Regions from separate parts of the Ureibacillus sp. GCM10028918 genome, predicted to be linked through region 1. Evidence: predicted binding sites of a transcription regulator. Region 1 holds the regulator's gene; each other region holds the start of a gene.
What was found. Region 1 encodes LexA, which represses DNA repair genes until DNA is damaged. Its sites were predicted from a motif close to CGAACATATGTTCG; they were not measured.

Region 1 (8,262 bases):
AACAATTGCAGTAAGCGAATGGCTGCAGAAGTTTTGGTGGTTGTTACTTCTATTAGTAATTGCGGCTGTAATCACTTTCCGAATGTTATTCAAAAGTAACAAACAATTTAATTATGCAGTGCATTACGCACTACTAAGAATGCCAATCTTTGGTCCACTACTACAAAAATCGGCAATCTCTCGTATGATGGGGACATTATCTTCCTTATTCAGCAGTGCCGTACCCATTCTACAATCACTAACAATTGTTGAACGAGTAGTCGGAAATCCTGTAATGAGTAAAGTTGTACTAGAAGCGAGAGATAATCTTGAAAGAGGGAATACACTTTCGGAGCCGCTTGAACAAAGCTGGCTGTTCCCACCACTTGTAACCTCGATGACAAGAATTGGAGAGTCAACAGGATCGCTTGATTATATGCTTGAAAAAGTAGCCGAGTTTTATGACGCAGAAGTAGAAAGATCTGTTGATACATTGAAATCATTAATTGAACCTTTAATGATTCTTTTCTTAGCCGCAATCGTAGGCGTTATCGTATCAGCAATCTTCCTGCCGATGTTTAGTCTATACGAGCAAATGTAATGAAAAATGGAAATAGGAATTCGGACGTTTTGCAGGGAGGTGAAAAAACATGCAACAAACGTCCATGCAAAAACAAAAACACAATCAAAACATAAAATTTAAAGGAGGATTTAATATGTTTAAAAATATGAAAAAACGTATTAAAAACGAAAAAGGTTTGACATTAATCGAATTATTAGCAGTAATCGTAATCTTAGCAATTATTGCGGCAATTGCAATCCCTGCTATTGGGAATATTATCCAAAACTCTAGAGATAAAGCTGTATTATCTGAAGCAGTAAATATTTTATCTGGTGCTAAAATTGCTCATACTGAAGGTGCGTGTGATGCTTCTTCAACAGATGGTTGTGGTTCGGCCGTACTAAATAATTATATTGATGGTGTTACACTTGGTGAAGGCGAAGGTGAAGCTTCAGCAACAGTTACTTTAGACGAGGATGTATGGTCAATTGAGTATAGTAGATTTGGTGAAATAGATGATGAATCTGCTTTTGATGTTGATGGAGATAGTATTGAAGAAGAAGATTTAACAGCTTTATTAGATTAAAAATAGTTAGTTCCTCACAGAACACCTAATTCTTTTAATTTTAATTAGGTGTTCTAATGAAAAACTAACTAAAGTATCTATCCATTTGAAATAAGTAAAGGAGCCCTGCGCATGTTCAACAAAAAGAAAAAGAATTTCCATGTTTCCATCGAGATTAATGATTATGTTCTTCGCGCGCTTGTTTCAAAGGGCCCAGATTTGTCGCAGGCTGAGGTATTTGAAGTGGCATTGCCTCATGAAATCATCGATGAAGATACCCTAAAAGATGAAATGGCGTTATTCGAGATATTTAAAGAGAATGCTTCCCAATGGGGTGGGAAAAAGCAGAATGTCCGATTTTTCGTTCCCGACCCGACTGTCTTATTAAAAGCTTTCGAACATCCCCGAGATGTTGAACCGAATAAACTAAAAGAGTATGTGCAAATGGAGCTTGGTCATAGCATTCATTTACCTTTCCATGATCCACTCATTGATGTTTATGATCCGACTGAAGGGGATGGACAGGCGATGATGTTTGCCGCAGCTTCTGAAGAAGTAAATAAATACATCAACCTGTTTTTAGACATTCATATGGATCCACAGGCTGCTGACATTCGCGCGTTATGCAATTTGAGGTTACTTGAAAGCATGCAAATGATTGATAACAAGAAAACATACTTAATTGCCAATTGGCTCATTAATGAGTTATCCATTTGTATTTATTCAAATGGGAATGTGGATTTCTTACGTTATCAACAGATTCCAACGACAATTTCCCAATGGCATGCAAAATCATTGAAGGAGAATGAGCTTCAGTTTACATACGATGGTGATATGGAAGATTATCGAATGACGATTATGGATCAGGTGCTAGAGCTTGACCGAATTATGAATTTCTTCCGTTTTTCTCTACATAAAGGAGAAAAGTCCGTTGATGAAATCATTGTGATGGGAGATAATCCATTGCTTGATCAAATTCATAATTACTTACAAGAGACTTTACCTATTACAGCAAAGATGGTAGATGATTCACTAATCGAAAGTTACTATCCAGGATTTAAAGCAAAACATGCATCATTACTTGGGCTGGCGTTAAAGGAGATTCAATCATGATACCAGATATTAACCTCATACCCAAACTTGAAAAAAGTCAACAGGGATCCAAATTTCTTTATATCCTACTAGGCATCATTACTTTATTGGCACTGACATTATTAATTTGGCAATACTTTACTGCCTGGGTAGAGATCGTTGAATTGCAAAGAGAAGAATCAAACCTTATTGCACAACGTGACCAATTAAATATAGACTTAGCTACTTTGCAACCAGGTAATGAAGGGTCTTTAGAACAGTCCTTACAATTTGTAGAAATGGTATCTTATCCAATTTCGCCATTAATCAATGAAATACAAGGACTGCAACCGAGTAATTCCTATTTACGTAACTATACTTTCAGTCCTGAGAGTGTTTCAATCTCCATTGATTTTGAGACGTTAAGTGATGTATCGACTTATGTTTCAAGGCTATCCAATAGCTCTTATTTCATTGATGGACAAGTCCTTTCCATTACAAGCTCTGGGCTAGGAGAAGAGCTTGGAACAGACGATGAAACGGATTTCGATGTCATTCCGAGACAATCTGTTGAAATCACGCTCTTAATCAATGAAACCTATTTAGCTACTGGAGGTGTTCAATAATGAAGCTCTCTGGTAATAAAAATTCTTCTTTATTATTACTTATTGCATTAATAGCCGCTTTATTATTTGCAATCTATTATTACATCCTGTTGCCAAAAAAGGATCACGTTGATTCACTGGAAGGCTCTATAAATGGTTTGCAGACGGAGATTAGTACACTTCAAGGTCAAATTGCTTCATTGGAAGAAGAAGGGACTTCGGAAGTATCTAATGTTTTTGAAATACGTCAAAAATTGCCACAATCTCGTGAAATAGATCAGTTATTGTTAAACTTGGAAGAGATTGAATTCGTGACTGAAACTCGTATTACATCGATTGGATTTAATAGCTATGATGCTCTCGTGTCAGAATCAAATATTGTCCCTGTTCCTGAAGAAGAGGCTGTAACAGACGAGGCTACGGAAGGTCAGACAGATGAAGCCGAAACAACTGAAAATGCAGAAGTAGTTGAAGGGGAGGAAACGGGTGAAACGGTGGAAACGCCTGTATCAGAAATTGCTGCTCAGACTCTTCCACCAGAACTAAAGCTCATCACGTTTAACTTAGAAATCGAGGCATCCGAGAACCAAAATATCCAGCAATTCATCGAGGAAATAGAAAATTTAAAACGGATTATGCATATTGATTCGATTAGCTATTCACTTCCAGGGGAAGAAGGCGAATTCGTGGAAGCCGAAGCTGAAACGTTAAATGCTTCCATCCAGGTAACGACCTTCTATTATGAAGGTGAAGGTGAGTCATAATTTGATTTGTGGCGATTAGTATTAAAAGTATTGGAAATAACAATCAACCTGTCGGGATTCTTTATAGAGTCCCGACCATTTATTTGTAGGAGGTGCGGTTAATTGGAGATTACTTATACTGTATTTGCGTTTATCTTTGGGCTTGTATTTGGTTCGTTTTTTAATGTAGTTGGCTTAAGGGTGCCTAAAAAGGAGTCCATCTCAACACCACCGTCACATTGCACAAATTGTCAGCGTCGTTTAACGCTGCCAGATTTGATTCCTGTTTTATCTTACATATTTTTACGAGGAAAATGCCGTACATGTCATGCGAAAGTAACACCGATTTATTTATTAACGGAACTTGTTACGGGGATTTTATTTTCGTTCTCAGTTTGGAAATTAGGCTTAACAATTGAAACGGCTGTAGCCCTGCTTTTCATTTCCTTGTTAATGATTACAGTAGTTTCTGACTTCGCTTATATGCTCATTCCAGATAAAGTGTTGTTGTTCTTCTTACCTTTATTAGCATTAGGACGCATTTTCTCGCCAATCGACCCATGGTGGGATAGTTTGCTAGGTGCAGTAGTTGGCTTTGGCATCCTTTACCTTATTGCCGTTGTCTCTAATGGGGGGATGGGTGGGGGAGATATTAAACTCTTCTTTTTAATTGGCCTTGTTTTAGGCACTCTGAATACGTTGCTAACACTATTCCTATCAGCATTCATTGGTATGATTGTCGGTATCATCGTCCTGAAGATTCGCAACCAAGGGAGAAAAACTCCTGTCCCATTTGGCCCCTCTATCGCTCTAGCAGCCATTATTGTGTATTTCTACGGAGAAGTAATACTTGACTGGTATGCAAATTTATTTTGATTAATATTTTTATTCACTTGGGCCGTCTCTCTCGTATGAGGCGACTCTTTTTTACATTTTAAAGGAAAAACAAAGTTAAGCTAGAATATTGTAAAGCAAGTTATTATTATAGGAATTATGGAGGTGGTTTTTAATGAAACCAATTATCGGTATTACGATGACAACGAACAACGGACAATATTGTATTAATGAAGCCTATGTGAAGTCTGTACTTCAAGCGGGAGGAATTCCGGTGAATATTCCTTTTGGTGTGGAAAGTGATGCTGAGCAGCTGTTGGAAGGAATCGATGGTTTACTGCTGACAGGCGGGGTAGACGTACATCCGCATTTCTTTGATGAAGAGCCGCACATTAACATTGGCGATATTATGCTGGAACGAGATGAAGTGGAACTTGAGCTGACTGAAGCGGCTCTTAAGAAAACGATGCCGATCTTCGGGATTTGTCGCGGGATTCAGCTATTGAATGTAGCTTTAGGCGGGACACTCTATCAAGATATCAATTCCCAGTATGAGCATACGCCAATCCTTCATAAACAAAATGCTCGCAGAAAAGAAGCATCCCACTATATCGAGATTACCAAGGGCAGTAAGCTACACGAAAGTATCGGAAAAGAGAAAATTGCCGTGAATTCATTCCATCATCAAGCATTGAAGAAAGTGCCTGATATTTTCGAAATTACCGCTAAGGCGAGTGACGGCATCATTGAAGCCTTTGAAATAAAAGATTACCCTTATTGTGTTGGGGTACAATGGCATCCAGAGGAGATGGCGATCGCGGGGGACGAACATGCGAAAAATCTGTTTAAGTCGTTTATCGACGCGTGTGTAGCTAATAAACAGCAAAATGCAACAGTGGTCTCATAGCTACTCTAATAGGCAGTTCTTACCTGAAAATCTTGTTATTTTAGAGTCCTTATGTAAATAAAGCGCACAAAAATATCCCGTTTAAACAAAAAGGTTGTCTCACAGTCTATTGACTAACGAGACAACTTTTTTTAATGAATATTGCGATATAACCCTACTACTTTACCTAAAATCGTTACTTGATTTACTAGGATTGGGTCCATACTTGAGTTTTCAGGTTGAAGACGGAAATGCGTTTTCTCTTTAAAGAAACGTTTTACCGTTGCTTCGTCATCTTCAGTCATTGCAACTACAATTTCCCCGTTATTGGCAGTGTTCGTATGTTTGACAACGACATAATCTCCATCTAATATCCCAGCCTCGATCATTGATTCTCCCATTACTTCAAGCATGAATAGATTTTCTTCACTTGTACCGTAAGCATCTGGTAGAGGGAAGTATTCTTCGATATTTTCGATTGCTGTAATAGGTAGACCTGCTGTAACTTTCCCTACTAAAGGAACATGTACAACGGATTGTTTTTGAATTGCTGCTTCTTCTTGATCTAATATTTCAATCGCGCGCGGCTTTGTTGGGTCTCGGCGAATTAAACCTTTGCTCTCTAAACGAGCTAAATGTCCATGTACCGTTGAACTAGAGGCAAGACCTACTGCTTCCCCGATTTCACGAACAGAAGGCGGATACCCTTTTGCACGAACCTCTTCTTTTATGAATGCTAAAATATCTTCTTGTCTTTTTGATATTTTTTTCAACTCTATCACCTCTTTTGTGAATATGTACCTCTATTAGTTACATATAGTATATCAGTGAATGAACAGAAATGCAAACATAGGTTCGAAATTGGTGTTGACAAAAACAAGTGTTCGTATTAAATTAGGAACATACATTCGCAAAACAATTATTCGAAAAGAGGTTTTAATTTATGAACTGGTTACAAAAAAATACTTATATTGTGGTGTTATTCGTTGCTTTCTTTGTGATGGGTGCATTTCTATTAATTACTGATAATGGCAAAAACACATACGAACAAATTGAGATTCAGCACGGCGATACATTATGGACATTAGCAGAACAATATCGTGGTAAAATGACAATACAAGAGTGGATCGAGCATGTGAAAGCTGAGAATAGTCTTACTGGAGAACATATTGTGGCAGGTCATGCCTTAACGGTTCCAGTTAATTCAAAGAGTATCCATATTGCAAAATTAAAGAGTGAAGAAGAGCTTCATTCGGTAGAGGTAGCGGTTAAGAATAAATGAGCAAACAAAACAAAGCAGTCATCTATACACGTGTAAGTACAGAAAAAAATACACAAGAGACATCCCTTGTGCGGCAAGAAGAGGAACTACGCCGCTATGCGGGCGAAATGAACTTTCAAGTTTTAGAGATTTTCCAAGATCAACATAGTGGTTATGAAGTGGAACGAGATGGACTCCTTGAAATGCTGGACTATATAAAGGAAAAAAATGTAACAGTATTATTTGTGCAAGACGAAACGCGTTTGGGACGCGGTAATGCACGAATGGCTGTCTTGCATTTGCTGCATAAAAATGGGACAACCGTTTATTCCTTAAATAATGCAGGACCCTTAACATTAAATGAGATGGATACAATGTTACTTGAGATTTTAGCAATTGTAGAAGAGTATCAACGAAAAATTCACAATGCCAAAATTAAAAGAGGAATGAGACGAGCTGTAGATAATGGCTATCGCCCCGAGTTGAATATTAAAAATCGGCATAATCATGAAGGGCGCGAACGAATAGAGGTACCAATCGAAGAAATTGTAAAACTCCGTGAAAAAGGACTAACCTTCCAAGAAATTGCTTCAACTTTAAGAGGACTAGATTTTCAAGTAAGTAAAGCAACCGTGCATCGTAGATATATAGAATATATGGAGGGACTTGAAGGCTGAACTCTGGGCCATTCGTCCTTTGCAAAGTAATTGGGCTAGAACAATAAGAACTAGCCCCATCATCTATAATATTTATATCAAAACTTTATGATCTTTATGAATCTCTTCCGTACCTGCTTCCAATGCAATTTTATAATATAAAGTTTTATGTTCAATTACCTCGAGTGTTTTCCTAAGTTCCTCCATTTGTGCTTCTACATTAGCTTTTCTGTCTAAAAACATATCATATCTTTGTTGTAGAGTAGAGTCGCCATCAAAGCACCAAGCAATAAATTCTCTAATATCCCTTATAGGCATTCCAGTTGATTTTAAACATTGTATGATTTTTAGAAATGCAATATCTTCTTCTTTGAATATTCTAGTCCCACTAGGTGTCCGTTCAACAAAAGGCATAAGTCCCTCTTTGTCGTAGTATCGCAAGGTGTATACTGTGAGATTTAATTCTTTTGCAACTTCACTAATAGAATATGTTGTCATCATTTATCACCTTTTCTTATAAAAGTATTTTTTAGGGGTTTATTCTATGAATTACGGAAAGTTTATCACTTTATAAAATTAATTTCAAAGTTGACTAAATAGTTTAATAGAATTAATTCTATTTGATTATTAATTAATTTTATTAAGTTTGTTTAAAATTTGCTCCTCGAAATGAGTTAAGACAAATACTTGACCTAGAGTTAACTATAGGGACTAAGATATTAGTACGGGGAATATTTGGGAGTGATTGAAGAAAAGGTATTCTCACCTTATAAGATTCAATTCAACAGTGCCAATAAATATTTATTCTCTTGTCGACATAATTATATCGGAGGGATTTTTAATGATTACTGCTAAAGCAAGAGCTATCGATGGTCCAAACAAAACGTTTCGTGCTGCTGAAATTACACGACGCGACCTAGATTTGCATGATGTTTTGATTGAAATTAAATATGCTGGTATTTGCCATTCTGATATCCACACTGCTCATGGTGAATGGGGTGCTGTAAACTATCCACTTGTTCCTGGCCACGAGATTGCTGGGATTGTAACAGATATAGGTGCGGAGGTTACAAAGTATCGTATAGGTGACCGTGTTGGGG
Region 2 (8,262 bases), 500 kb from region 1:
ATATTGGCGAACAATGGCTAAACAAAAGGAGTGCAGGGTAGAAATTTGAGCTTTGTTCACTAAGCTTAGCTGGCGTCGTAAATGCTGATTACCAGGATCCTTGGCAATCTCTTTTTCCAATGCTTCTGCCATACGATGCCGCATCTCGGCTGCCGAAGCATTTGTAAAGGTTACAACAAGAAGTTCATCAACATCTATGGGATTTTCACTCGAAATGACCTTTTCGATCATTCGGTTTATTAGTACTGCTGTTTTACCTGAACCAGCGGCTGCCGAAACAAGCGTGTCTTGTCCAGTAGCCCAGATCGCCTTCCATTGTTCATCTGTCCAGGTAACATCAGGTCGTTTTTCAGGAATTATCAGCCCCATTGTTCTTCATCTCCTCTCTTATTTTTGAAACAATGTTAATCGGTTTGTCTGCCTGTAGTTGATGGTAGAATTGCTCCTGGTCGGTTGTGTCAAATTGACATACTGATTTAAAACTACAGAAGTCACAGGCTGTACGTCCTTTTAAACGATATGGCTGAATCCCCGTTTCACCGCTTAAAATACCCTCTCCCGCTACTTTATGTTTATGTCGAACGTATTGTTTAATCTGGCCCATTTCACTAGGTTGTACAATGCTGGAAAAATGAGTGGATGCAGTGCCATCTTTATTTATTTGTACTGGAACAATTTTTGACTTTCCGTCAATCTCCAACTCCTCGTCCATTGCAATTAACGATTCCGTATTTTCGGATAGAAGCCCCTTCATGCGATACTTCCTTAAACGTTCCAACTCAAGTGTTACCTCATCTACTTCTTGCTCCATTTTCAAGATGGGATTATGGACATGCACATACAATACGCCCGCTGGATCCACATCTCCATCAAACCAAACATCCGAATTTTCAACGGCGACATCTAAATACGTTAATAGCTGTAGTGAAATCCCATGATAGACCTCATTTAAATCCAGGTCACGACTAGAAGATTTATAGTCAATGACACGCAGATAAGATTTATCTCCAATTTTCGCACGATCAATTCGATCGATACGACCTTGAATGCGCATTTTTTTTCCGCCCGACAAATCAATTTCTAATGGTGGCAGTTTTTCATTAGGACCAAATGCCGCTTCAATCGCAACCGGCTTAAAGAAGGAATTTTTAGCATGCTGGGATAGTGCCATCATCGTTCTTTCTACAATTCTCATTAATTTTCGTTGTATATAACGATAGCGAGCACTACTTAATAAAATTTGATGTGAAAAAACGGGTACGATATGTTCAACTGCTTGTCGAGCAAGCTGGCTGCATTGCACTTTCGATAATTTATTCCACTGTAAATTTAAACGTTCTGTTTCAAGCGTGATCCATTTCAATGCCTCATGGAATAAATCACCCATTGCAAAGTTTTCAAGTCGGTAAACTGCCCTTTCTTCTAATCTCAAGCCATAGGTCGAAAAATGTGAAAAAGGACAGCGATAAAACTTTTCGACGCGAGACACACTCGAAGTTAACTCGGTTCCGTATAAGCTTTCGGTTACTTCAGCTGTTAGTTTTTCTGCAACATTTTTCTTTACCAGTGGTCTCATGACAGCTTGCAGGGCATACTTCCACTCATGATCTTGTTCATAAAATGCCTTTAACGCCATCCATTCTGGTGCTAACTGCTGGGAATACTCCGCCTGTCGTAATTGCATCATTAAATAGGCTAATGAAGTTCTAGGATGCTGCATGTAAGAAAGTGCTTTACTTGAATCTAGTTCTTCAATCGGATCATTCAGTACTCGGGTATGTGGACATGTTTTGACTCCATCCACCTCGAACAGCTTATGCAAACGATTAATATAGAGAGAAGGCAGTAAAGCTTTACTTTCTTCATCTGAACTAGAATAAGTGACATATAATCTGTCAGTTGGAGAAGAAAAAGCACGATAAATTAATAAAGATTCTTGTAAAAGACGATGTTTGGAAGTAGGTGATAACTCGGTATCTATTTCTGCAAACCAACCTCTTTCTACATCAGTTATTAATCCTTCATAATCCATACGCATCGGATACACACCATCATTTACGCCAATGACAAACACGGTCTTTTTGTTATCAAATCGGGAAAATTCAACTGTTGAAACCGTTACTTCGTCTACTGAAGGTGGAATTTTAGAAAAATGTAGCGTATCAAAACCTTCATCCAATATTTGTGCGGCTTCCTCAAGTGTCAGTTTTTGATCACCAAACAGAAGGGCAAATTGTTCTAAAACATTGATCCAACGATTCCAAGCTTGGTCATGTTCACTGGCGCCATGCAGGTCTTGCTCTTGTAATTCAGTACTTTTTAATTCCTGCAATTTCTCGTAAACTTTCAACTCATCTATGCAGCTATAGAGTGCCGTAGCGATTTCTCGACCAGTTTGTGCCTTCTTTAATTTTTCTTGAAGTCTTTCCAAGGGCGCCTTGATGATTTCTCTCATTTCATCTATTAGTTTTTGCATTTCAATTTCTTCATCGGTTTGTTTTTTAGAGTAAAATTCTAAACCACGATATTTTTTGTAAAACCATCTGGAATCCTCAAACCACCGATAACCATAAATTCCCTGCGCGATAATAAAGTTTTCAAAGAGGTCAGCCTTTTCTCGCATTGCTTTCAAATCACTTTTTAACGGAAAGAACAAATCCGTTTTTACGCTTCTAAAAACTGGCTCGTACTGCCAATTTGACGTCACCACTTCCAAAATTGATCGACTAAATTCAATTAATGGATGATGCAGCATTGTCTTTTTTTCATTTGTAAAAGTAGGGATATCATATTGAGCAAAAATGGTTTGAATTAATGGATCGTATATATCCGATTGCCGATACATAATCCCGATATCCCGGTATCGCATTCCTTCATCTTTTACAATTCGACATATTTCCCGGGCAATTGCATGTATCTCTGCTCGTCGGTTCGCACCTTCAATTATCTGCACATAGCCATCCGCTTGAATTGGTGCTGCAACTGCTTTATGAAATTGCTCTTCAACATGCTGTAAATCATGATTATGAAAACGATAATTATTTTCTAAATGAATAAGAGGTTCAACTTCAATTTGAAATTTATATGCTTCCTGAAGTAATTTATCGTACATAACAGCCGGTCGATAAAATACAGCTTGGTCATCATACTTGTCGTTAGGATCCTCAAAAGGCAGAATGACTGTCACTCTTTTAGCTAACGACATCAACTGTTTAACAATTTCAAACTCTCTTACTGTGAAGGCTGTAAAACCATCAATATAAATATGTGCTTCTCTTATATTTTGTGAGTTTTGGAGTTGTTCAAGCAGGACTGGATAGTACCCTTCACTATCAACAAATCCATCCCCTAGTACTTCTTCTAATTTTGTTAAAATCAACTGTAAATCTTTTGCTTTAGCGATTAACGTATTGGGAGCTGATGTATCTTCTAATTTGCTGATTGCTTCATTTAAAGTCTCACTGTCAATGTTATATTGGCTAAACTCTTTTATAAGCAGCTCAATTTCCTTTGTAAATCCACGTTTATCCGCCGCTTGACGGAATAATGAAAATTGCTCTTTATTTTCTGCAAGCAAACGACGAATGAGCATTCGATAACCAATTTTATCGATTTGTTCCTTCGCTATTCCACCTGTTTCCTGTAAGATATACCACGCTAAGCGCTTAAACGTCATAACCTGAGCTCGAATAATTCCTTCTATGTCATATTGATTAGTGAGTACATATTCTGCCTGGTACGACATTTGGTCCGGAACGATTAAGTAAATCTGGGAGCCTAAAGGTCGTTCCTTTAATTCTTTTACGATTTCCTGGTGTATTAAAGTAGACTTTCCTGTACCGGCTCGTCCACTTATGACTCGTAACGACATGACGTTCCCTTCTTTCCTTGGAATTATTACATCTATTATAACAGAATATACGTTCGTTTCATTACTATCCACTACTTTAAAATCTATTAGTAATTGTATAAAAATGAACGTTATCTATCTATTATAATAACTTTTTTATCATAACTATCGTTTTTTGAATTAAAAAAGAGCGATCATAGTAATCGCTCCTTCTTAACAGACATTTTCATCTTTTTTTTATCCGCTTCTGCTCTTAAGTCTTTCTCAACTTTTTTATTTAAATGTTTTTCGATTGCCTTACCAACAACCCATAATAGGAAAATCCCCACACCTGCAAAAATTAATTTAATGGGGTCTGTTAAGAGCGCCTTTAAGTCATAGCCAAGTACGCTCATACTCGCAATCATGACGAATTTACCTGCCATAATAGCAATCAAATAATACTTTTTCTTGATATTAGAAAGACCCGCTACGATATTCACAAGGACCGATGGTGTGAAAGGAAAACAAAGTAGGATGAACAACGGGCTTAACCCTCTCATATCAACCCATTTGATCAGTTTTTGCACCTTTTCCTTCCCTATAAAAACTTGAAGCCGTGGATGTCTGCCAAATCTCCGGACAAGTAAGAAAACAACATAGGAGCCAAGTACGGTTCCTATCCATGACAGCAAAAACCCTATCCATAACCCATAGGAGCTTGCATTAGCAACAACAATCACTACTAATGGAAGGAATGGAAGAAAGGCCTCAATGAATGGAAGCAAAATACCAATTAGCGGTCCAAGTGTCCGATAATGTGCTGCTAAATTTTCAATATTTTCTACTGTAAAAAAATCGTTCACATGTTCCACCTCCAGCTATTATGGACTAATGATTGCATATACTTATCAGCTTTATAAAGCCTGCTCCTTGTCTGAAACCATCGCATACCTCGGGAAAATTTATTGTTACTATCTTTTGCAAGATTATCCAAAATTAAACCGTTAATTCGATATTATTGCTACTCTTTTTATCTTTCTATTCCCAAAAAAAACGGTCTTCAAATGAAATCTACCAATATTTTTTATATGATTTTAATATAGTAGAATGGATTTTTAAAGTAATATCACTAATCTGACATAAATAACGGTATAAGTTGTATTTAGTTCCTATTTTCTTGAAATACAGATTTACTTTACATGGAAGTCTTTATTAATGTTACTATTTTAGTAAATAACAAGACTGAATTTTTTCTAGAAAGGAATAAACGAAATTGAGTACCCACTTAAATTTAAACGAGTCAACGATGACAACCGATTCATTCTCACAAGGAATTAAAGATTGTATTCCAACCCTATTAGGCTATATTAGCATCGGCATAGCTTTCGGTGTGATTGGTATCACTTCAAACCTTTCAGTGCTTGAGATTTTTCTCTTATCCGTACTTGTCTATGCCGGATCTGCACAATTTATTTTTTGCGGTTTATATGTAGCAGGTGCACCATTTTCGGTCATTATTATTACAACTTTTGTCGTGAATTTACGTCATTTTCTAATGTCTCTTACGGTCGCTCCTCATTTAACACGATATTCACCGCTGCGTAATATTGGTTTTGGTACATTATTAACCGATGAAACATTTGGTGTCGCTGTTACAAAGGTGATGAAGGATAAACATCTAGGCGGCAATTGGATGGACGGTTTGAACCTAACTGCTTACCTTGCGTGGATTGCATCATGTACGGTTGGAGGAATAATTGGCAAATGGTTGCCAAATGCAGAAGACTGGGGATTAGACTTTGCCCTTCTCGCTATGTTTAGTGCATTGCTAGTGCTGAACTTAAGTAGTGTCGGGAAAAGCAAACTCATGCACTACTTAAAGTTAATCGCATTGATGGCTATCCTTCTGTATGCTTTTTTATATTTCTTGCCGGGGCACTTAGCAGTACTAATTGCAACAATGATTGTTGCTACGATTGGGGTGGCAACAGAAAAATGAGTATATCATTAGAAATGTTATTATTGATGCTCGGTTGTGCTCTTGTCACTTGGATTCCACGAGTCACCCCTTTTATGTTAGTTCGAAACATACAATTACCGGACGTCGTGCTGCGTTGGTTAGCTTACATACCTGTCTGTATTCTGAGTGCTCTTGTGTTAGAATCACTTTTTCACGCAGAAGGAAATTTCGTGACCTTTGATTGGCTAAACTTAGCAGCTTTTGTTCCTACTCTAATCGTAGCCATCTGGACAAAAAGCTTGTCCAAAACTGTTATCGTCGGAGTAGTTACGATGGCGATTTTGAGGTTAATCATTTAGGTGACTTATTCTTGTACAATAGGCATATTTCAATTAAAGCACTTCAATAATCATCACAAAATCTAAAAGAGCGAAGACGTTTTATAGTCCTCGCTCTTTTTATTCAATCGATATAGTTATTACTATTCTGCCACTAACAGCCCAATACGATGGTGATCACCGTGATAGACAACATGTTGGGTTAACCGAACTTCATTTTGATGGTTCAGGACTTCCAAGCGACAATGCGCAGCATTAATTTGCAATGCTTCATACAACTCCCGTTCACTATGAACCTCTACACCATTCACTTTTCGTATAATTTCCCCGACATCCAGCCCCATCTTTTCTGCCGGCGAATTAGGCAATACACCTGCAATCATGACACCACTTGATTTCGCGGATACTGCATAAACATCCTTCTGTTCACGCGCTACAAAACGAATAGCAATGCATATTCGTGCAACTAGACCGGTGATTAGCATCACATATCCTACAAATGGAACAAAATAAGCAACAAGTCCACCAATGATGACTAATTCCCCTAAAATAATAACGGCACGACCGATTTTCGGATATAAATAAACCGGTAAAGTATGTCGACTCATCTGTTGGAAACCTATAATCATTGGAAATAGAACAAGAGAAAACTGTACAGAATCCAAAGAAATTTGTGGCCACCATGGGAAATAAGCATCGATTACATTCCCTGGAATGACAAAAAAGATCGGCAGCACCCAAATTTTCTTACTTAAAAAGGCTACAGCTTTCAATCCTCTTTTAGAGCTTTCCACAATTGGCGACGCATATTGAGCACCGTATTTACGAATTAGCATTCCTTCTGCAACCAGTAATAATCCTGCTAGTACTGCCACTGTTACGGCTAAGCCTTTATTCGTACTCACACCATTAATTTCTATTCCCAATAAGTTGATGGACACATTAAAATGGTTAAATAAGAAAAGTGTCACAAAACTTAATGTGAATAGTATAATCGGCGAAAGAAAATGAAAGACGTAAATAATAAGTGCGATGAAGCTGATAATTGTCGCAACATATAAAAATTGAATTGGCAATGTTAATCCAAAGCCGATTGAAAGAATGGAAATACATAAGGAAATAAGTATTCCTTCCTTCAATAACCCTATCGCTTCAGACCATCCCCATAAAATACGAATATGGAAAAACTTTCTTTCCCTTTTTACTCGACGATAGCCTAAATAGATAGCCATGATTATTGCTATATAAAAAATTGGATTCATAAATAATCGTCCAATTGCTCTAGCAACCTCTATTAATATTTCAGTAACCATTTTTCCACCGCCCGTTTACACTAACTAATGTCATTGTATCAAACGAGCAATCAATTGCGTAGATAGAATCTGACTATTTCGGCATAAAATTGTATTTTTCCTGCAAACTTGCATTCATTGCATAGAGGATTTTTTGCCCATCTTTCAAGATAGCTATATATCACCTTTTAAGCGATTCATCATCACACTAATCCCCATGTTTAATTGTGCATCATTTTCAGCATTTTCTTTATAGGATGTAACCTGCTCTCTGATACTTGCAAAGAATTCATCATCCATATGGCGTCCATCTTTCAGTTCATTTTTCTCACGATAAAGCACAACCGCCTCAGCCGTGTCTTCATCATAGAAACCATCCGTTCTAGTAATACTATAGCCAAGTCCACTTAAAACTTTTTGAGTATAAGCAATCTCTTCCTTGAAATCCCCTTCAGCATATTCCCCAGTTAAAGGAATAATTTCAAGGGAAAATAAAGGATGCGGTTCCGCTTCAATATCTGCTTTGATTCCTTTTCCATGAATCCAATTTCTCTCAGGTGTCAGCCATTTATTTGTCGATAATTTTAATTCTCCACCATTATCAAGACCCCATGTTTCTTGAACAGTTCCTTTACCAAAGCTTTTTGATCCAACAATCAATGCACGTTTCCAGCTTTGAACTGCCCCTGCCATTACTTCACTTGCCGATGCGCTACCTTCGTTTTGCAGAATAACGATTGGATATTTTTTCATTTTTTCCAAATAAAAATCATCTACTTCAAGTTTCGATGTTTTTAAAGGCTCCATAGCCCCTTTCCCATTCTGCATATAGGCAAAAAC
Region 3 (8,262 bases), 150 kb from region 1:
TTAAAATCGTGGACGACAAGATCCCCGAGTGAAATGATTAAAAAAAGTAGGTGTTATGGTTGACAGAACTCGGAACTCGCCTTAAAGAAGCGAGGTTATCTAAAGGATATAGTTTGGATGATCTTCAAGAAATTACAAAAATACAAAAAAGATATCTAGTGGCGATTGAAGAAGGAAATTATTCAATCATGCCTGGTACATTTTATGTTCGTGCATTTATCAAACAATATGCCGAATCAGTTGGACTGGATGTAGATGAAATTTTAGATGAGTTTAAAAGAGAAATTCCTCATCAACAAAAGGAAGAAGTAGCTCAATCGATTTCGCAAAGCCCGACGCGTCGTAAGCTAAACACGCGTTCGACGAATCGGATGCTAGAAACGATGCCCAAATTCATTGTTGGATTATTTATTGTGGTAACATTAGTGGCAGCGTGGTTCTTATACCAACAAAAAATGGCATCCGATCAACCGGAAGAACTAGAAGAGGATACGGCAGTGGAGTACGAACAGCAAGTACCTCCGCCAACCGAGCCTGCAGCTGATGAAGCAGAAGACCCAGCTGGGGAAACAGAAGAGCCTGTAGAGGAAGAAGTGGTTGAAGAACCAACTCCGACTCAAGCGATTTCTCAAGGTGTCCCAGACGGTGAGACGACATCTTATACAGTATCTGGAACAGATACAATGAATATTCGAATCGAAGTTTCGGGTGACACATGGGTGGGTATCCGTAATGCAGAAGGCAGCGAACAAGTAGAAGACCGTGTTTATACAACAGGTGAAGTGGTGCAATTTGATGCCACTGCAAATGCCTATGCCCGTATTCGTCTAGGGAATGCAAATAACACAAAAGTCTTTATCAATGATGAGCCACTACAATTTGCACAGACAATTACAACGCAAAATATTATCCTTACATTACAACCAGGAGAATAGTCATCGTTTAGATGGCTATTTTTCACAAGTTTTAGCAATTATTATAATCGAAGAAGCTCGGTGGGAAGTGGGTACCTCATTTAGATGAGGGTCCTCCACCAAATGTTTCACTTTATTTCGAATGAAAGGTGTTAGCAAATGAATATACCGAATAAGATTACAGTCTCGAGAATACTACTAATTCCAGTGTTTGTGATTGTAATACTATTTGACTTTGGATGGGGAAATATGAATTTCCTGGGAGCAGATATGCCGGTCAATCACTTTATAGCGGGGTTAATCTTTATCATTGCTTCCTGTACGGATTGGGTTGATGGCTATTATGCCCGCAAATACAACCTTGTCACGAACTTAGGGAAGTTCCTTGACCCATTGGCAGACAAACTATTAGTGGCGGCTGCTTTTATCATCCTGGTAGAGCTTGGCATGGCCCCATCCTGGATCATTATTATTATTTTGAGCCGTGAATTTGCGGTTACAGGTTTACGTGCAATTTTAGCAGGTGAAGGTGAAATTGTTGCTGCAAGCCAACTTGGGAAAATCAAAACTTGGGCACAAATTGTTGCGATTTCAGCACTTCTTCTTCACAATACTATTTTCACTATGATCAACATACCATTTGATATGATTGCTCTTTATATCGCATTAATCTTTACTGTATGGTCTGGATGGGAATATTTCTATCTAAATCGTCGTGTCTTTGTAAACTCGAAATAAGGGGGGAAGTACATGAATGCTGAAATCATTGCTGTTGGCTCGGAGTTGCTCCTTGGGCAAATTGCCAATACAAATGCAAAATTTATCTCTACGCAATTATCTGAGCTAGGCATCAATGTTTTTTATCATACGGTAGTAGGGGATAATGCGGCACGTTTAAAGAGTGCAATCGAGATTGCCGAGTCTCGCGCAGATTTAATCATTTTTTCCGGAGGCCTTGGACCGACAAAGGATGATTTAACAAAAGAAACGATTGCAGCGCATCTCGACTTGCCTTTAGTGTTCGACGATGTGGCCTTATCCTTCATTGAACAATTTTTTGCAGCAAGAGGTCGCGGTATGACTGAAAACAACCGGAAGCAGGCACTGATCCTTGACGGCAGTAAAATACTAGCCAATCATCACGGCATGGCACCCGGAATGTTTTTAGAGAAGAATGGACACACCTACATACTGCTTCCTGGGCCGCCAAAAGAGTTGGAGCCTATGTTCCAATTTGAAGCAAAACCAAAACTTGCGGCACTATTGAATGCCGGCAGTGTAATTCAATCCCATGTGCTGCGTTTTTATGGGATTGGGGAAGCCGAGCTTGAAGTACGTGTGCAAGACATACTAGATAGCCAAACAAATCCAACAGTCGCACCACTTGCCAGTGATGGAGAAGTTACACTTCGAATCACCGCGGGGGCACAAGATGTTGAGGAAGCTTGGAAACTCATTAAAGAGAAGGAAGCTGAAATTTTAGCAATCGTAGGCGAGTACCACTACGGCTATAATGACGATTCTTTGGCATCTAAGTTGGTGGAAATGCTCAAGCATAACAATTTATCGATTTCTGCAGCAGAAAGCTTAACAGCCGGGCTCTTCCAATCTGAGCTTGCAGAAATTCCAGGTGTGGGATGCAGCTTGGTAGGTGGTGTTGTAACCTACACGCCAGAAGCGAAAATGAGTCAGTTGGGCATTGAAAAATCTCTGCTGGATGAATACGGGATTGTAAGCAGTGAATGTGCCGGTGCGATGGCTTCTAAAGTACGTGAGAAGTTTGGCACTGATATCGGGGTTGGCCTGACGGGTGCAGCAGGACCAGATCCTCATGACGGACAAATGCCGGGAACAATCTGGCTTGGTTTTAGTTTTGGCGATTCGGAAATCACTCACAAGCTCCAGCTGCAAGGAATGCGTAATACGAATCGTATTCGCACGGTAAAATTTGCATGCAGCTATTTAATGCGCTTGCTTGTTGAGAATGGCTATAAAAAGATATAATATAATAGAGTAGTATTACTTTTAATAGAAGTGTTGCTAGTTTATAAATGTAGAAATTTGGGCTATGAAAATAGCTCAAATTTTTATTTTGCCCCAAAAACGAAAATATGTTCGCTTTTTTCTTGAAACTTGTCTCAAAAAGAAGTATAGTAGAGACATAAGAAAAAGAGAAAATACTTCATTCATTTCTAGCAGATTATCAGTTTTGTTAGGAAGTAGTGTGAAGTAAGAATTTTGGGGATTGAGCAATCAAGCCACTGTGAATTTTGATAATAATTTTTTTATATATAAGGAGGAAATATTTTGAGTAATGATCGTAAAGCTGCCTTAGATATGGCGTTAAAGCAAATTGAAAAGCAATTCGGTAAAGGCTCTATTATGAAGCTGGGTGAACAATCAGATCGCCAAATGGAGACTTCTTCAAGTGGTTCATTAGCAATCGATGCAGCATTGGGTGTCGGTGGTTATCCAAGAGGACGTATCGTAGAAATCTACGGTCCGGAATCATCAGGTAAAACAACTGTAGCCCTGCATGCCATCGCTGAAATACAAGCAAAAGGCGGACAAGCTGCATTTATCGATGCGGAGCACGCACTAGATCCAGTTTACGCACAAAAATTAGGCGTTAACATTGATGAGTTATTACTTTCTCAACCAGACACTGGTGAGCAAGCATTAGAAATCGCGGAAGCATTAGTACGCAGTGGTGCGATCGACATTATCGTAATCGACTCAGTTGCTGCCCTAGTACCAAAAGCAGAAATTGAAGGCGAAATGGGTGACTCTCACATGGGTCTGCAAGCTCGTTTAATGTCTCAAGCATTACGTAAACTATCAGGGATCATTAACAAATCTAATACACTAGCAATCTTCATCAACCAAGTACGTGAAAAAATCGGTGTTATGTTCGGTAACCCTGAAACAACTACTGGTGGACGTGCACTTAAATTCTACGCGTCAATTCGTCTTGAAGTACGTCGTGCTGAAACAATCAAACAAGGCACTGAAATGATCGGGAACAAAACAAAAATTAAAGTCGTGAAAAACAAAGTGGCACCGCCATTCCGTACGGCAGAAGTAGACATCATGTACGGTGAGGGGATTTCAAAAGAAGGAGAAATCGTCGACATTGGTGCAGAACTGGATATCATCCAAAAAAGCGGCTCTTGGTACGCTTATGACGGCGAACGCATTGGACAAGGTAGAGAAAATGCAAAAGCCTTCTTAAAAGCAAACCCAGAAATCCGCGATAAAGTATCGAACCAAATCCGCGAATCTTACGGCATGACAGCAAACTCTTACACAATCGGCGCTCATGACGAAGAAGAAGAAATGGACAAAGAACTAGCTTTATTGCTAGATGAAGAATAGGATTACCAATACTAGCCCGTCCCAACTTTTGGGGCGGGTTTTATTGTAGTTTTTTTTAAAAGAGTTGAGGTAGTAGAGAGTAAGAAATTCTAGGGATTTCTAAGTAAGTTAGAGTGATATAAATTTTTGACTTCTAATTGAAACTTGTTACAAGAATTGACTTGGCGGGTTTCTTCAAAAAGGTGGAAGATAAAATTTAGAGGTGGCAAGATTTTTATGGAAGGTGGCTGGATTCTGAGAAACAATTAATTTAAAGATACTCTTCCTCTATGAATTGTACTTATCAATTATTTAGTAACAAGTCTCTATGTCTTGAACTTTCAATACCCTAATAATATTTTGAAAAATTATTGATGCTTATAATGAAGCACAATTCCTTCGATGCGATTTAAATACAAACTCTTGTCTCCAACACTTACTTTAAACCCATGCAAACACGTTCCCGAACCTTTACACTACTACCGTAAACGGCTTAAAAACTTCACCGTTTTATTCCCAATCCATCCGAAATTATGCGTAAATTATTAAAATTGATTAAAATTAATTAATTTTGCCAATAATAGTTAGAAATATCTTTTTAGTCAGGTATTTTTAAAAAAATAGTAAATCATTAGACTCTCGCAATAGTTAGAAAGTTAAAACTAAAGTCTTATATGTGGAATGATGACTACTTCTAGATGCTTACATTATTTGGCCTCATCTCGTGGGAATCCTTGACATTACTAGGCCTGCACTATACAATTAAAATTGTATAATTTCTAAATTTTGAAATGAAATAGGCAGTATGTTGAAAGTGTAAGTTTTGTTAACAAAAGATTATCAAATCGGTATGAATTTGGTATATTGAAAAACTTTAGTCAATATATGGGCCGACTGAAAATGAAACGAATATAGCAAGAGGAGGTGTTCGAATGATGGAATACATTATCTCCGCTTTGCTTGGACTCATCATCGGTGGCGCTGTTATCTATTTCTATATGAAAAAGGTGAACGAATCAAAAGTAAATGGTGCGAAAAATTCAGCTGAGCTAATCATAGATGAAGCTAAGCGAGAAGCGGAAGCGCTGAAAAAAGAAGCACTACTTGAAGCAAAAGATGAAACTCACAAAATTCGAACTGAAGCAGAAAAAGACATCCGTGAACGCCGGGCAGAGCTTCAGAAACAAGAAAACCGGTTATTGCAAAGAGAAGAAAATCTTGATCGCAAGGATGATGCTCTGAACAAGAGAGAATCAGGCTTAGAGCGAAAAGAAGAGGCTCTAACTGAGAGACAACAGCATATTGAACAGATGGAAAGTAAAGTGGAAGAGCTGGTACGCGAACAAACGTTAGAGCTTGAACGTATCGCTGCATTAACTCGCGAAGAAGCGAAAGGAATCATCTTAAAAGAAGTTGAGAATGAACTTTCAACTGACATTGCGGTGATGACAAAAGAAGCAGAGACGCGTGCAAAAGAAGAATCCGACAAGAAAGCTCGTGAGATATTATCACTTGCACTACAACGTTTTGCAGCAGATCACGTTGCTGAAACAACGGTATCTGTGGTCAACTTGCCGAATGACGAAATGAAAGGCCGTATCATCGGTCGTGAAGGGCGTAACATTCGAACACTGGAAACGCTGACGGGTATCGATTTAATTATTGATGATACACCAGAAGCAGTCATCCTTTCAGGATTTGATCCAATCCGTCGTGAAACTGCACGTCTTGCGCTTGAAAAATTAGTACAAGATGGACGAATTCATCCAGCTCGTATTGAAGAAATGGTGGAGAAATCGCGCCGTGAAATGGACGAGCAAATTCGTGAGACGGGTGAGCAAACAACGTTTGAAGTTGGAATTCACAATTTACATCCTGACTTAATGAAAATCCTGGGCCGTATGAAGTATCGTACAAGCTATGGACAAAACGTATTAAAACATTCAATTGAAGTAGCACATCTATCAGGACTATTAGCTGCAGAGCTAGGGGAAGATGTAACATTAGCAAGACGCGCGGGCTTGCTTCATGATATCGGGAAAGCAATTGACCATGAAGTAGAAGGTAGCCACGTAGAAATCGGTGTTGAGCTTGCCACGAAATATAAAGAGCATCCTGTTGTTATTAACAGTATTGCCTCTCACCATGGCGACACTGAAGCTACATCCGTGATTGCAGTAATTGTTGCAGCTGCCGATGCCTTATCAGCAGCAAGACCTGGTGCACGTAGCGAAACACTTGAAAACTACATTCGTCGTTTAGAAAAACTGGAAGAGATTTCAGAAAGCTACGATGGAGTAGAAAAATCATTTGCAATCCAAGCAGGACGTGAAATTCGAATCATCGTTCAACCTGAGAAAATTGACGATTTGGCTTCACATCGTTTAGCGAGAGACATCCGCAAGCGAATTGAAGAAGAACTCGATTATCCTGGTCACATCAAAGTAACGGTTATCCGCGAAACACGTTCAGTAGAATACGCTAAATAAGAATAAACCCAGCTTGTAGACAAATTTTGTCTGCAAGCTTTTTTTCTCAAATATTTATAGAAAATATATATTATATAAAGTTAAATGCTTCCAGGGTACTATGCATATATTTCATGTAAAGATAATCAGTAGGAAAAAGAAATTGGCAGCAGAAGGAAAATCAAACAAAGTTTTAACAAATAGTATAGTGAAAAACTTGTTAGATTTGGACAATATCAGTGTTCCTCATGGAGTATCGAAAGACCGGTAGCCATTCCAAAAGGACAGTATCATGTTAAAGAATAATAGAATTTAGGAAAGAGGATTTTTGCAATATGCAAAAATCCTCTTTTTTCATTATACAAAAATAATTTTCCAGACAAATATACTATTTGAAATTTAGGTAAAAGAAACTAGTTTCGCCATAATATGACAGGGTACAAAAGGAAGGGTTATGAAATTTCAAAAAATTAAGAATATCAAAACAAAGGGAGTGGGGGTCTATCTTCTCTTAATCTATTATGGAGATTTACATTTTTAGAACTTCAAAGAAATTATTTGCAAAAGGAACAAATAAAACATCGCTTTCAGGGAGGATATTATGAAGAAAAAAACGAGTAAAAAGTTATTTAACATTGCAATGGCATCCGCGATGGCGACAGGTGCAGTCGTTGCTCTTGCACCAGCAGCTACAGAAGCGGCACCAACCTTCACAGACGTTAACGTCAACAGCACCCATTACTCGTCCATCATGGATTTATCAGGGCGCGGCATCATTAATGGTTATCCAGATGGAACATTCAGATCAAAATCACCAATCCAGCGCAACCATGCAGCATCGATTCTAGCGAATCTATTGAATTTGGACACAGTGAATGTGACAGATCCTGGCTTTAAAGATGTTCCACGCAACTATCCATACTACGGATCAATCGCAGCGCTGGAGAATTCGGGTGTTGTAAACGGCTACCAAGACGGCACGTATGGTAATAAAAAATCATTAACACGTGGTGAAATGGCTGCAATCATTGTAAGAGCGTTTGATTTAGGTGGAGCTGTCAATACACCATTCAGGGATATTGCAAACAGCCCTTACAAACAGGCGATCGAAATTTTATTTGCCAATGACGTAGCAAAAGGAACAAGTGTCACAACGTTCAACCCGAAAGCCTTAGTAACGCGAGGCGAATTCGCATCGTTTGTGGTTAGAGCGGAATTAGCAAACCTAGCATCGGAAACACCAGCACCATCAGAACCTACACCAACTGAACCAACAAATCCGACACCAACAGAACCGACAACGCCGACAGAGCCAACAACACCGTCGAATCCAACGCCAACGGAGCCAACTACACCATCAGAACCTACTGATGCAGAACTAAAAGAACAATTCGTTGATGGATTAGAAGTTGGTATTGCGCTTGCTAATAATTCAAGTGTCGGGCAGTATTTAACGGCTACAGAGCCAACTTTGAGTAATGGAGAATACAATATCGGCATCGCTATTAAAGACGCTGGTGCTGACA

Region 2: the regulator LexA is predicted to act here: its motif matches at 3,914-3,927, upstream of addB (helicase-exonuclease AddAB subunit AddB).
Region 3: the regulator LexA is predicted to act here: its motif matches at 3,019-3,032, upstream of recA (recombinase RecA).

Annotation. Positions count from the first base shown of each region.
Region 1 covers NZ_JBHTFK010000005.1:225,532-233,793, reverse strand. Annotated here, with positions in the region: gene ACFQU5_RS04470 (type II secretion system F family protein) at 1-580, shown strand, start outside; gene ACFQU5_RS04465 (prepilin-type N-terminal cleavage/methylation domain-containing protein) at 696-1,127, shown strand; gene pilM (type IV pilus biogenesis protein PilM) at 1,239-2,219, shown strand; gene ACFQU5_RS04455 (malate synthase) at 2,216-2,803, shown strand; gene ACFQU5_RS04450 (potassium transporter) at 2,803-3,546, shown strand; gene ACFQU5_RS04445 (prepilin peptidase) at 3,649-4,401, shown strand; gene ACFQU5_RS04440 (gamma-glutamyl-gamma-aminobutyrate hydrolase family protein) at 4,535-5,266, shown strand; gene lexA (transcriptional repressor LexA) at 5,398-6,018, opposite strand; gene yneA (cell division suppressor protein YneA) at 6,189-6,527, shown strand; gene ACFQU5_RS04425 (YneB family resolvase-like protein) at 6,524-7,183, shown strand; gene ACFQU5_RS04420 (MerR family transcriptional regulator) at 7,256-7,660, opposite strand; gene ACFQU5_RS04415 (NAD(P)-dependent alcohol dehydrogenase) at 8,004-8,262, shown strand, end outside.
Region 2 covers NZ_JBHTFK010000005.1:721,854-730,115, forward strand. Annotated here, with positions in the region: gene addA (helicase-exonuclease AddAB subunit AddA) at 1-369, opposite strand, end outside; gene addB (helicase-exonuclease AddAB subunit AddB) at 350-3,871, opposite strand; gene ACFQU5_RS06700 (TVP38/TMEM64 family protein) at 4,045-4,695, opposite strand; gene ACFQU5_RS06705 (AzlC family ABC transporter permease) at 5,139-5,831, shown strand; gene ACFQU5_RS06710 (AzlD domain-containing protein) at 5,828-6,151, shown strand; gene ACFQU5_RS06715 (PDZ domain-containing protein) at 6,274-7,443, opposite strand; gene ACFQU5_RS06720 (S41 family peptidase) at 7,597-8,262, opposite strand, start outside.
Region 3 covers NZ_JBHTFK010000005.1:376,152-384,413, reverse strand. Annotated here, with positions in the region: gene ACFQU5_RS05105 (helix-turn-helix domain-containing protein) at 51-935, shown strand; gene pgsA (CDP-diacylglycerol--glycerol-3-phosphate 3-phosphatidyltransferase) at 1,074-1,652, shown strand; gene ACFQU5_RS05095 (competence/damage-inducible protein A) at 1,665-2,918, shown strand; gene recA (recombinase RecA) at 3,222-4,289, shown strand; gene rny (ribonuclease Y) at 5,204-6,757, shown strand; gene ACFQU5_RS05080 (S-layer homology domain-containing protein) at 7,338-8,262, shown strand, end outside.